Regions from separate parts of the Salinivibrio sp. IB574 genome, predicted to be linked through region 3. Evidence: predicted binding sites of a transcription regulator. Region 3 holds the regulator's gene; each other region holds the start of a gene.
What was found. Region 3 encodes MetJ, which represses methionine synthesis genes. Its sites were predicted from a motif close to TTAGACNTNTANANGTCTAA; they were not measured.

Region 1: the regulator MetJ is predicted to act here: its motif matches at 1,697-1,716, upstream of BZJ17_RS00115 (MetQ/NlpA family ABC transporter substrate-binding protein).
Region 2: the regulator MetJ is predicted to act here: its motif matches at 1,664-1,683, upstream of metH (methionine synthase).
Region 4: the regulator MetJ is predicted to act here: its motif matches at 1,699-1,718, upstream of metK (methionine adenosyltransferase).

What each region holds. Positions count from the first base shown of each region.
Region 1 covers NZ_MUFN01000001.1:22,103-25,289, reverse strand. The annotation lists gene BZJ17_RS00120 (multidrug effflux MFS transporter) at 1-820, opposite strand, end outside; gene BZJ17_RS00115 (MetQ/NlpA family ABC transporter substrate-binding protein) at 877-1,668, opposite strand; gene BZJ17_RS00110 (LON peptidase substrate-binding domain-containing protein) at 1,828-2,397, shown strand; partial or broken gene BZJ17_RS00105 (sigma factor) at 2,525-2,945, shown strand; gene BZJ17_RS00100 (ChrR family anti-sigma-E factor) at 2,938-3,187, shown strand, end outside.
Region 2 covers NZ_MUFN01000028.1:42,385-45,571, reverse strand. The annotation lists gene metA (homoserine O-succinyltransferase) at 1-214, shown strand, start outside; gene BZJ17_RS13455 (sodium:proton antiporter) at 260-1,552, opposite strand; gene metH (methionine synthase) at 1,722-3,187, shown strand, end outside.
Region 3 covers NZ_MUFN01000025.1:6,125-9,311, reverse strand. The annotation lists gene metB (cystathionine gamma-synthase) at 1-783, opposite strand, end outside; gene metJ (met regulon transcriptional regulator MetJ) at 956-1,273, shown strand; gene BZJ17_RS12575 (malic enzyme-like NAD(P)-binding protein) at 1,369-2,622, opposite strand; gene rpmE (50S ribosomal protein L31) at 2,875-3,090, opposite strand.
Region 4 covers NZ_MUFN01000024.1:26,725-29,911, forward strand. The annotation lists gene BZJ17_RS12430 (ligand-gated channel protein) at 1-504, opposite strand, end outside; gene BZJ17_RS12435 (LysR family transcriptional regulator) at 676-1,614, shown strand; gene metK (methionine adenosyltransferase) at 1,790-2,944, shown strand; gene BZJ17_RS12445 (SprT family zinc-dependent metalloprotease) at 3,088-3,187, shown strand, end outside.

The DNA.
Region 1 (3,187 bases), on a different contig from region 3:
GAATGCGCGAAACCAGCGCACTACCCAGCAATAAACCACATGTCGGAATAAGCGCCCACAGCGCATATTGATCCGAGGTCATACCGATGCGCTCTTGCATTAAAAATGGCATCAGCGACACCGTGGTAATCACCAAGGTAAAATTCACCCAGCTAATACTGGCGAAATAGAGAAAATACGGTGTTTTTAGCAATGCGCCATAGCGACCGAGGATCACCTTCACATTAGGCAACGGCGAACGAGCGAGCATGCTTTCTTTGAACAGGAAAAACAACACGCACCACACCAAGCTGGTGTACACCATTAACAAAATAAAAATCGCCAGCCAGCCTAGATTGTGGTTAACGAACCCGCCAATCACAGGAGCCACAATAGGCGTAAATGAGGCGACCATGATTAGATATGACATGGCTTGCGGAAGCTGATCCCCCGAATACGAGTCACGGGTAAAGGCACGTGAGAGCACAGCGCAGCAACCGGTGCCCATTCCTTGAATGCAGCGGCCAATGACCAAACCGGTGAAACTGGCGCTAAAGCTCACCATCACGGTTAAACCAATCAAGGAGAGCAATACCCCAGCCAATAACACGCGGCGACGGCCAAGTGCATCCGAGATCGGCCCGTAGATAAACTGTGATGGCCCAAAGCCGAGTAGATAGGCAGAGATCAGCAGCTGGACATCATCCATACTGAGGCTAAAGTCTCGGGCTATCCACGGCAAAGACGGGAAGACCAATCCCATACTGAACTGCCCAATGCTGACGGTTAAGCATGCCAGCAATACGGGCGACCAATTAAATGGACGAGTAGCCGATTGCATCCAATTTCCTACGGTTTCACGAATCGGGCATCTTAATTATTGAGCGCGACGCGCATTTAAAAAGCGGGTTCAATCGTGCCTTTAAATGTCTTTTCAAGAAAGTCACGGGTTTGTTGAGACTGAAACAGCGCTACCAAACGTTGTAGGTCGGGGTTGTCTTTATCTTCTTCGCGGGCGGCCACAACCATCACCGCCAAGGGAGCATTTTTCGACTCCAAGAAAATACCTTGCTCACTCGGGCTTAATCCCGATGACATCACATAGTTCATGGTGATCGCCGCCGCATCGACATCCTGCAAGCTGCGTGGCAGTTGTGCCGCCTCAACCTCAACAAATTCGAGTTGTTTAGGATTGGCGATGATATCTTGCAAGGTAGCTTTAAAGCCGACACTGTCGGCTAAGGTAATTAACCCCGCCTCTTGCAGCAATAGCAATGCGCGTCCCGCGTTGGTAGGATCGTTGGGAATCGCAATTTGTGCGCCATTCGGCAGCGCATCAACATGCTCAACGCGATCAGAGTAGATCCCCATCCGCATCAAAATGGAACGTCCCATCGATACCAACTGGCTACCGTTGTTTTGGTTATAGTTATCCAAAAACGGCTGATGTTGGTAACTGTTTAGATCTAAGCTGCCATCCGCCAAGCCAGCATTGGGGGAAATATAGTCGGAAAATTCGACTACCTCGACCGCAATCCCCTCAGCTTTTGCTTGCTCAGCAACCGCTTCAACCACCTGTGCATGCGGCCCCACTGTGGCGCCAATTTTGATCACCTTATCGTGTGATTCTGAACAGCCAACCAGCGTGAGTCCGAGTATGAGAATAAAAGAAGCACGTAGAGATTTCATCAATCGGTAATCCTTTCCGAAAAGCCATTTAGACATCCATACTGCCAAATAAGAAGAATATGTCAATCATTGTTTATGCGATTCTCTGGACGCTTGATCGCTTGTCGCTAAGGGCGCGTATTAGTCAGCATGTTCAATCGATTATCAGGAGGCGCGGATATGACCAAGCTGTTTCCTTTGCCCCTCTTTTTGTTACCGGGTGGCAGAGCAAAACTACGTATTTTTGAACCCCGCTATTTACGGTTGGTACGCGAATGTACCGCCAACGGAGAAGGGTTTGTCCTTGCAATGATGCAAGGTCAGCGGCTTTATAAATACGGTACTTTGGTCGATATCGTTGATTTCGAGACGCTTCCCGATGGATTGCTGGGCATAACCATTGCGGGCCGACAACGGGTGGAAATTATGTCAACCGAACAAGCGCCCGACAAATTGTGGTTGGGTGAAATACGTACCCTGCATGATTGGCCACACGATGATTATGTCGATAATACGGACGATGAGGTGCAAGCGCGCATTGCCACCAGCCTCAAGCACATATTTGCTGCTCATCCTGACCACGCCGAGCAGTATGAACAGCCTCATTTCGAGGATGTCACCTGGGCGTGTCAGCGTTGGTTAGAGATTCTGCCCCTCACGAGTGCGCAAAAACAATGGTTTATCGCACAAGACTCTGCCGATGAGGCCAAGCAATTCATTCACCAACTGCTTGAAGAACACGTCGAGTGATCCAAATGATTTGTGGTGCGTATTGGGGTGTCAGATGGACGGCACTGACAGATAGGACTCAACTATGACTGCGCCTCAAACCATGTATACTGAAGCTTCAACCTCGAGACGGAATACACGCACCACAATGACTGACGTGACGAAGGAAGAGTTGTCGGAGCTATTATTACGCGTTGCGGAACAGCGAGACCGTGTCGCCTTTGAGCGTTTGTTTCGCTTTTTTGGCCCGAAGATCCGATCTTATGGAACCAAACATCTGCGCGCGGACGGACAGGCGATGGAGCTGGTCCAAGAGACCATGTTGGTGGTGTGGCGAAAAGCCCATCTTTACAACGCGGAGAAGGGGGCGGCAACGACCTGGGTGTTTACCATCATGCGTAACATCAGCTTCGATATGCTTCGTAAGGTGCAATCGAAGTGTGTACTTAAAGCAACTCACTCACCAAGAGCTATCGGACCAACTTAATGTTCCATTAGGGACCGTGAAGTCGCGTTTGCGACTCGGGCTCGAGAAGCTGCGCAATCATCTGGAGGTCAACAATGATTAAATATCATCCTTCTTCCGAACTGCTGGATGCCTTTGCAGCCGGCCAATTACCGACATCCATGGCGATTGCTCTCTCTGCACACGTTGAATTATGTCAACAATGCCGTGAGCATGTGAGTGCGAAAGAAGAAGCGCTAGCATTAGCCGCGTTTGAAGAGGCTGAGACCGAGCACGAGTTCGCAGCAGGCACTCTGCCTTGGGACGATGATCTAGAAGCGGACATGATGAGTGCGATTTTCGACG
Region 2 (3,187 bases), on a different contig from region 3:
GCATGATGAGTATCACCGTGATTTAGAGGAAGGGATGGAGCCGGTGATCCCCATTAACTATTATCCGGATGACGATCCTTCTCAGCCACCGTATGTGAGCTGGCGCAGTCACGGGCATCTGCTGTTTGCGAATTGGCTGAACTATTGTGTCTATCAGCAAACCCCCTTCGACTTGGATACATTTTCAGCGTCTAACTTTACGCTTGATGAATAATAAAGGCGCCATCTGGCGCCTTTATGATAGACAAAGGAGCGGAGTTCATTGAAGGCGCTTGTCCATCTCGTCTTGAGCTGCGTTTGCTTTATCAACCATGCCGGTCATGGTTGAGCCTTGTACCAAAATAGAAAACACCACCACCGCGTAAGTCATCACCAAAATCAGCTCTCTGACATCGATTTGTTTTTCTGGGACCACAATAATGCCGGCTGGTACCGCCATGGCCATGGCCAAGGCGAGGCCTCCACGCAATCCTCCCCATGTGAGAATGCGCACAGCCCACGGGTTATATTCGCGAAAGCATCGGAAACCGAGATAGCAGGCTTTGACACTCAAATAGCGAGCCGCTAGCACTAAAGGCACGACACAACCCATTACAATCCAGTCCTCTTCATGAAAGGTGATTTGCAACAAGCTTAAGCCGATGAGCAAGAACAGTAAGCTGTTAAGAAATTCATCGACCAGTTCCCAGAAATGGTCGAGGTGATCTTCACTCTCTTTGGAAAAGCCAATAAAGCGGGTCCAGTTACCGATCATGATCCCGGAGACGACCATTGCCAGTGGTCCGGAAACATGCAGCATATCGGCGAGCACATAGCCTGCACTGGGAATGGCTAAAGTGAGTAACAGCTCCATGGAGTGATCGTTAGTGGCACAAATCAAACGGTGAAAGGCATAGCCTAAAACTAGGCCGTAACATATGCCGCCAATCGCTTCTTGCGCAAACAGCGACAGGGTGCCCGCCAAGGTTGGGTTTTGGTGTCCGAATGCGAGGGTGAAAATAGTCACAAACACCACCAAGCCAAAACCATCGTTAAACAACGACTCGCCTTCGATTTGGGTGGTAATACGCATGGGGGCATGTAATTTTTTGACAATCGCAAGCACGGCAATGGGGTCCGTGGGTGAGATCAGGGCGCCGAAAAGTAAGCAGTAAATATAATCAAATTGTACCCCAATCAGTTGGAACACGCCCCACACACCAGATCCCACTAAAAACACGGAGATCAGTGTCGCACCGAGTGCAAGAGTGGTGATTTCCCATTTTTGGTCTGAAAACGAAGGCAGTTTGACGCCCAGCCCTCCAGCAAAAAGTAGAAAGCCAAGCACGCCCTCAAGGAGAAACTCCTCAAAATGAATATCCCCTAAGGTTTGCGCGGCAATCGCCTTTAGAGGCAGGGCTTGATACTGACCGGCAATCACTATCCCTAAAGACAGTAAAAGTGCACCCGCCGTGATTGCGATGGTGGTTTGGACGCGGCTAATTTTACTGTTAATAAACGCGATGATAATGGCGGCAGCGGCCATAAAGCTGAGGATAGCGTAGGTTGACATACATCATTCCTGATACGGCTAGGGAGTGGAAAAAAGAGTTACAAAATATTAATAGAAATCGCTTCCAAAACGAACAGCAGATTTGAAATAGATCAATATTAATTCATTTAAATAGACGTCTAGATTTCCATTTTCGCTGTGGTAGGATGAAATTATCGCAATGAGGAAGATGATAAGCGTAATGAGTATGGACCGACTGACACAGCAACTGCGCGAACGTATTTTGGTAATCGATGGTGGTATGGGCACCATGATTCAGGGGCTAGGGCTCAATGAGGCCGATTATCGTGGCGCGCGTTTTAAAGATTGGCACTGTGATGTAAAAGGTAACAATGACCTTTTGGTGCTGACTCAGCCCGATAAAATCGCTGCCCTACATAGTGATTATCTGGCTGCGGGCGCGGACATTATTGAAACCAATACCTTTAACGCCACCCAAATCGCGATGGCCGATTACGACATGCAAGCGCTGAGTGCGGAAATCAACTTAGCGGCCGCTCGGCTTGCGCGTGAGGTTGCTGATACGTGGACGGCGAAAACGCCAACTAAACCCCGCTTTGTCGCGGGTGTGTTAGGGCCCACTAACCGAACGTGCTCGATCTCACCGGATGTGAATGACCCGGGCTTTCGCAATGTCAGTTTTGATCAGTTAGTCGACGTGTATGCTGAGTCTACCGAAGCCCTCATTGAGGGCGGTGTAGATATCATCATGTTGGAGACCATCTTTGATACCTTGAATGCCAAAGCCTGTGCGTTTGCGGTGGAGAAGGTCTTTGATGCTCGTGGTTCACGCCTGCCCATTATGATCTCTGGCACTATCACTGATGCATCTGGGCGTACCTTATCCGGACAAACCACCGCCGCTTTTTATCACTCGTTGCGTCATGTCGAGCCACTGTCTTTTGGCTTGAACTGCGCGCTCGGGCCGGCGGAATTGCGCCAATACGTTAAAGAGCTGAGCGACATTTGTGAGGGCTTTGTCTCTGTCCACCCGAACGCGGGGTTGCCCAACGCCTTTGGCGAATATGATCTCTCTCCTGAACAGATGGCGACGCACATTGATGAGTGGGCGGCATCTGGCTTTATCAACTTGGTCGGTGGCTGTTGCGGGACCACCCCCGAACATATTCAAGCGATCAGTGATGTTGTTGCGACGCATCCTCCTCGCCCCTTGCCGGCTCATCCCGTCGCCTGTCGCTTATCTGGACTCGAGCCACTCACCATTAATGCCGATAGCTTGTTCGTTAATGTGGGTGAGCGCACCAATGTGACCGGCTCAGCACGCTTTAAACGTTTAATCGTTGAAGAGCAATATGACGAAGCGCTTGAAGTGGCATTGCAGCAAGTGGAAAACGGCGCCCAAATCATCGATATCAATATGGATGAGGGTATGTTGGATGCCGAAAAGGCCATGGTGCGATTTCTCAATCTTTGCGCGGCCGAGCCGGATATCGCCCGTGTGCCTGTGATGATTGACTCCTCCAAATGGGAGGTGATTGAAGCTGGCCTCAAGTGCATTCAAGGGAAAGGCATCGTCAACTCTATTTCGCTCAAAGAAGGAGAAGAAGCCTTTCTTCACCAAGCACGTTTGGTCCGTCGCTATGGTGCAGCGGTGATAGTGATGGCGTTTGATGA
Region 3 (3,187 bases):
CGCTTGCGTGTTTTGCTGGTGTTGTTTAACCCGTGCGCCTAAGGTACGCAACCCTCGCAATGTCATATAACTGTCAAACGCGTTGCCCGTGGCTCCTATACAGTTGCCCCACCACGCTAAGGTTTCGGCAAGTTCACTGGTTGCTGCAATGACCGCGCCACCGACAATATCAGAATGCCCATTAATAAATTTGGTGGTCGAATGCACCACCATGTCGGCCCCTAGCGCAAGTGGTTGCTGTAAGGCGGGAGATAAAAAAGTGTTGTCAACCACCACCCAAGCACCAACTTGATGCGCTTGTTGGCAAATATCGGCAATATCGACCACGCGCAGCAGGGGGTTCGATGGGGTTTCCACCAGCACCAACGTCGGTGATTCTGCCAAGGCACTCGCCAAGGCGTCTGGATCGGATTGGACGACAAATTTAACCTGCCAAATTCCCTGCTTGGCTCGGGACTCAAGCAACCGGTACGTGCCACCATAACAGTCATGTGGGGCCACAATTTTGTCACCCGCATTCAATAGCGATAACACCAAATTAATCGCGGCCATCCCACAGTTGGTTACCACCGCACCTGCGCCCCCTTCTAGATCAGTCAATGCTTGCTCTAACTGCGCGCGGGTCGGATTCCCTCCGCGTGCATAGTCATAGGTGGGCACATCCCCAAACGCAGGAAAGCGATAATTGGTCGAGAGATATAAAGGGGGGACCACCGCATGATGTTGCGTGTCGGTGCCAATGCCAGTTCTTACAGCGATGGTGTCAGTTTTTTTTCGGGTCATGGTTCATCCTTGCGATGTGGTGCGCGAGCCAGCGTTGTTATCCTCACCTTACCCTGCACTTTTTGAGACGTCAACACTTCTAGACGTCTATACAGCTTTGCATGTGGCGGTTAATATAGCTAGAATCTCCGCAGCATCATTCTGGGTATTCAATAATCAAGATAGGTGAGACATGGCGCAGTGGAACGGCGATTACATTAATCCGTATGCCGAGCATGGTAAGAAAAAGGAGCAGGTGAAAAAAATCACCGTTTCTATCCCACTTAAAGTTTTAAAAATTCTCACTGACGAGCGGACACGCCGTCAGGTTAATAACCTGCGTCACGCGACCAACAGTGAGCTGCTGTGTGAAGCATTTTTGCATGCTTATACCGGCCAGCCATTGCCAACCGATGACGATATTCGCAAAGACAAGCCTGACAGCATTCCTGCTGAAGCGCGTCAGATCATGAAAGAATTAGGTATCGAGTTCGACGATAGCGAATACTAAAAAAACCCGCCGATTGGCGGGTTTTCTGTCATCATAGGTGCTCGGCACAACCTTTTCAGGTTTTATGAGAGCACGTTTTTCCTAACGCTCACGCATTATGCCTTGTCGAGCATATAGTTGTCTGGCATCTCGATACGGGCGACGCCAGTTTCAACCGCTGCAAGTGCCACCGCGCGAGCCACGCGTGGCAATAAGCGTGCATCCATTGGCTTAGGAATAATGTAGTCTGGGCCAAAATGCAGCGCATCAACACCTGCCGCGTCCAATACCGACTGTGGGACAGGCTCTTTCGCCAAACCACGGATCGCCTCGACGGCCGCCAGTTTCATTGCATCATTAATTTCACTGGCACGCACATCCAACGCGCCACGGAAAATAAACGGGAAGCAGAGTACGTTGTTGACTTGGTTTGGATAATCCGAGCGCCCTGTCCCCATGATCAAATCATCACGGACTTGATGCGCGACCTCTGGATTAATTTCAGGATCTGGGTTCGAGCAGGCAAAAACAACCGGCTTATCGGCCATCAGTTTTAATGCCTCTGGCGAGAGTAAGTCTGGCCCTGACACACCCACAAACAAATCAGCGCCCTCAATCACATCTTCGAGGGTACGTTTGTCGGTATTGTTAGCAAACAATTGCTTGTACTTATTGATGTCGTCGCGACGGGTGTGGATCACGCCTTTTCGATCCAGCATGTAGATTTTTTCGCGTTGCGCGCCGCATTTGATCAATAGCTCCATACAGGCAACGGCCGCGGCACCAGCACCGAGGCACACAATGGTGGCTTCACCAATATCTTTGCCTTGCAGCTCAAGAGCATTCAGCATACCCGCTGCGGTAACAATCGCGGTACCGTGCTGATCATCGTGAAAAACAGGCACTTCACAACGTTCAATCAGCTGCTTTTCAATTTCAAAGCAATCCGGCGCTTTGATGTCTTCTAGGTTGATACCGCCAAAGGTATCCGCGATGTTCGCGACGGTATCCACGAATTCATCGATAGTACGGTGTTTGACTTCAATGTCGATCGAGTCCAAGCCAGCAAAACGCTTGAACAATAAAGCTTTACCTTCCATGACGGGCTTTGAGGCCATTGGCCCTAAGTTACCCAATCCCAAAATGGCGGTACCGTTTGAGATCACCGCAACCATGTTGCCCTTTGCGGTGTATTGATACACAGCGTCTGGGTTCTGAGCGATTTCACGGACCGGCTCTGCAACGCCTGGGCTGTATGCCAACGCCAGATCCGCCGCCGAGTCAGCAGGCTTGCTCAATTCAACAGAGATTTTTCCGGGAGTAGGGTATGCATGATAATCCAGCGCTTGCTGGCGTTTATCGTCCGACATGTAGTGTTCCTAGTTATTATCGTGAAGGGATGCACCAATATCAGCTGGGAAGGCTGCTGATATCAGCAACGCTATACTCAAACCACAAGGTAGATTCAAGCAAGATAGAAGATGTTAACGCAGTGGCTAAAGGTCCACCAGTCCAAAACGGTCCCGAACGTTAACCTCCGACCTCTCGACGTTAAAAAGGTGACGACGGGATCAAAAAAGGGGCGCTTTCGCACCCCTTTTTCGCATTCGGCTGTTAGCGGCTTATTTTTTGCTGCTAAGGGCACCGAAACGCTTCTTAAAGCGGTCAACACGGCCACCGGTGTCAACGATACGTTGCTTACCAGTGTAGAATGGGTGACATTTGTCACACACGTCTAGGTTGATGTCTTTACCAAGAGTGGTGTTGAACGCGAATTCGTTGCCGCAAGAACACTTAGCATTGACAGCTTTGTACTCTGGATGGATACCAGCTTTCATAGGGATAACCTCATATTAAAGGCCGTGTCGCTCTCCCGATCCTAAGCCGGGCACCACACGTCGTTAACAAACATTTTCTAAGGCGCGCAATTCTAAT
Region 4 (3,187 bases), on a different contig from region 3:
ACCGTGCCAATCTTGTTCACCACGACGCGTAATAATATTGATAACCCCCCCAATCGCATCCGAGCCATACAGGGTTGACATAGGGCCACGAATGACCTCAATACGTTCAATCGCTTGTAGCGGTGGCAGCCACCCCTGCTCAATACCCGGGCCGTCACTGTTAGGGCGCGTTTCACGGCTTGAGGTTCGTCGGCCATCCACCAAAATCAGGGTATATTTTGAAGCCATGCCGCGAATACTGATATCCGTCGTATCACCACCGCCAGTCACCACCACACCCGGTACCCGTTTCAATGCGTCTGTCACATCACGATAGTAGCGCCCTTCTAACTGATCTCGGCTGATCACACTAATACTGGCAGGTGCTTTGGCAGTCACCTGCTCAAACCCAGAGGCGGTGATCACCATGGTTTCCGTGTTGGCTGCCTCAGCGGCAGAAAGTGAGGCTATAGGCATTCCCGCTAATACCATCCCAACCACAACGGGACGAAGACGACTAGACATATCTTACTCCATTTTTTGATAATAATTATCATTTGATTAGTGAGAATTATTCATATTAGAGTAAGGAAACCCAGCCCTAAAACTGGAACAACTTGTTCCAGTTTTAGAACGTGAAACAAGTAAGCGTTTATTTCATCTTACTGATAAAAAAGAAAAATAGGATAAAGAAGCATGCAGGACCTTGCCGCTATCCGTGCGTTCGATGCCCTTTGCCGCCATCAAAGCTTGACCGCAGCGGCTGACGCACTCCACCAGCCCAAATCGACCATTAGTCGGCGGCTGGCACAATTAGAAAGTGACCTTGGCCAAGCATTAACCCAACGGCAGGGAAATCGGTTGGTACTCACTAAAGCCGGCGAAACCTTTTCGCGCTATTGCTCGCAAATTTTGGCTCTGGCTGAGGAAAGCCAAGAAGCCATTCACGGTCTGAATAATGAGCTAAAAGGGCCAATTGAAGTCATTTGCCATCCGGCGCTCATGCGTGGCTGGGCTGGTCCTTTACTGAATCATTTTTTAACCGAGCATCCCAAAGTGTCCATCACCTTAACCAGTGAGCTGAGTGCACAGCGTATCCAAGCGGCTGATATTGTTATCTGGGCCGACGATGTGATGCTCCCTAGCAATTGTCGCACCCAAACACTGGGTCACTGGCACTACGGCATTTACGCCTCGCCCGCGTATGTTCAGGTATATGGTCCGTTTTCACACCCCTGCGCGTTGGATGATCACGCTTGGCTGGATGTGTTTGCGTTGCGCCGACGTGGACTCACACTGTTTCACTCCCATCAGGCTCCCTATCATTTGAGCGCGCTTCCCAGCCGGTTTAACTGCGATATGGTTGCGATTCAAATCGATGCGATTGCCAACGGACAAGGTGTGGGCCTGCTACCCACATGGAATGCTGAAGGGTATCAGGCGCATCATCCAGACAAGATTATCCGCTGTTTGCCACACTGGCAGTCGGCCGCGGTACCGATTCGATTATATAGCGCCTCGGGGCGACTGCCTTTGCGCATAGAAACACTGGTGGAGCGATTTATCACTCGTGCTCCCAAAGCGTGGACAGATGCTCAGATGGCCGATGATGTTATGCCTGTAGCCGTCGAATAACGCCTGACCGCGCAATCGTTTGCTATACCTAGATAGATAGCGCTATGCATCAACTTGCTTGCGTTTGTCACAATTACGAATAGAATAGACGTCTAGAAGTTAAAACATCTGAGATGATCGGCGATCGATTTCGCCTCGTATCGTCGGTATTCTTGATAAACAATGAGAGTGTCACATGGCTAAGCACCTGTTTACTTCAGAGTCTGTCTCTGAAGGCCATCCAGATAAAATCGCAGACCAAATTTCAGATGCCGTTTTGGATGCAATTCTTGAGCAAGATCCAAAAGCGCGCGTTGCCTGCGAAACCTATGTAAAAACCGGCATGGTAATGGTCGGCGGCGAGATCACCACCTCAGCGTGGGTCGATATTGAAGAGCTGACACGCCAAACGGTTCGCGACATTGGCTATGTACACTCAGACATGGGCTTTGATGCCAACTCGTGCGCAGTGCTCAACACCATTGGTAAGCAGTCACCAGATATTAACCAAGGTGTTGACCGTGCCGACCCCAAAGATCAAGGCGCAGGCGACCAAGGCATTATGTTTGGTTACGCAACCAACGAAACCAATGTCCTTATGCCTGCCCCGATCACTTACTCGCACCGTTTGGTCGAGCGCCAAGCGCAAGCGCGTAAAGATGGCACCCTAGATTGGTTGCGTCCAGACGCTAAAAGTCAGGTCACTTTTGCGTACGACAACGGCAAGATCGTCGGCATCGATGCGGTTGTGCTTTCTACTCAGCATTGCGACAGCGTCTCTACCGAGACCCTGCGTGAAGCGGTGATGGAAGAGATTATCAAGCCTGTTCTTCCTGCCGAATGGCTGACCAAAGAAACCAAGTACTTCATCAACCCAACCGGTCGTTTCGTAATTGGTGGCCCAATGGGTGACTGTGGTCTTACTGGCCGTAAAATTATCGTCGATACCTACGGCGGTGCAGCCCGTCACGGTGGTGGTGCATTCTCCGGTAAAGATCCATCGAAAGTTGACCGCTCAGCCGCCTATGCGGCACGCTATGTGGCGAAAAACATTGTCGCTGCCGGTCTGGCGGACCGCTGTGAAATCCAATTGTCTTACGCGATTGGTGTCGCCGAGCCGACTTCTATCATGGTCGAAACCTTCGGTACCGAAAAAGTGGCCCCTGAAATCATCATCAAGGCGGTGCGTGAAAACTTCGACCTGCGCCCATACGGTCTGCAGGAAATGCTTGATCTGCTACAACCGATTTATAAGCAAACCGCCGCATATGGTCACTTTGGTCGTGATATTTTCCCTTGGGAAAAAACCGACAAAGCCGAGCTATTGCGCGAATTTGCTAAACTTGGTTAATCTTGGGCTAACGCTCATTGTGCGCAAAGAAAGGAAGGGAAGCAGCGGCTTCCCTTTTTTAATCACCCATGTGCTGTGACACGTGTTAAATGACGCATGTTACGTGACCCCAAGACGTTAACTCGAGTGAGGTAACGATTGCCATGTCCGCAGTCTCTGAACCACTGGCTGATGCCGTTTTTGAACGAGTACGCGAGTGCATTGACATCGCCAACCACCAGCTCGGTATTCAACTGACTTATC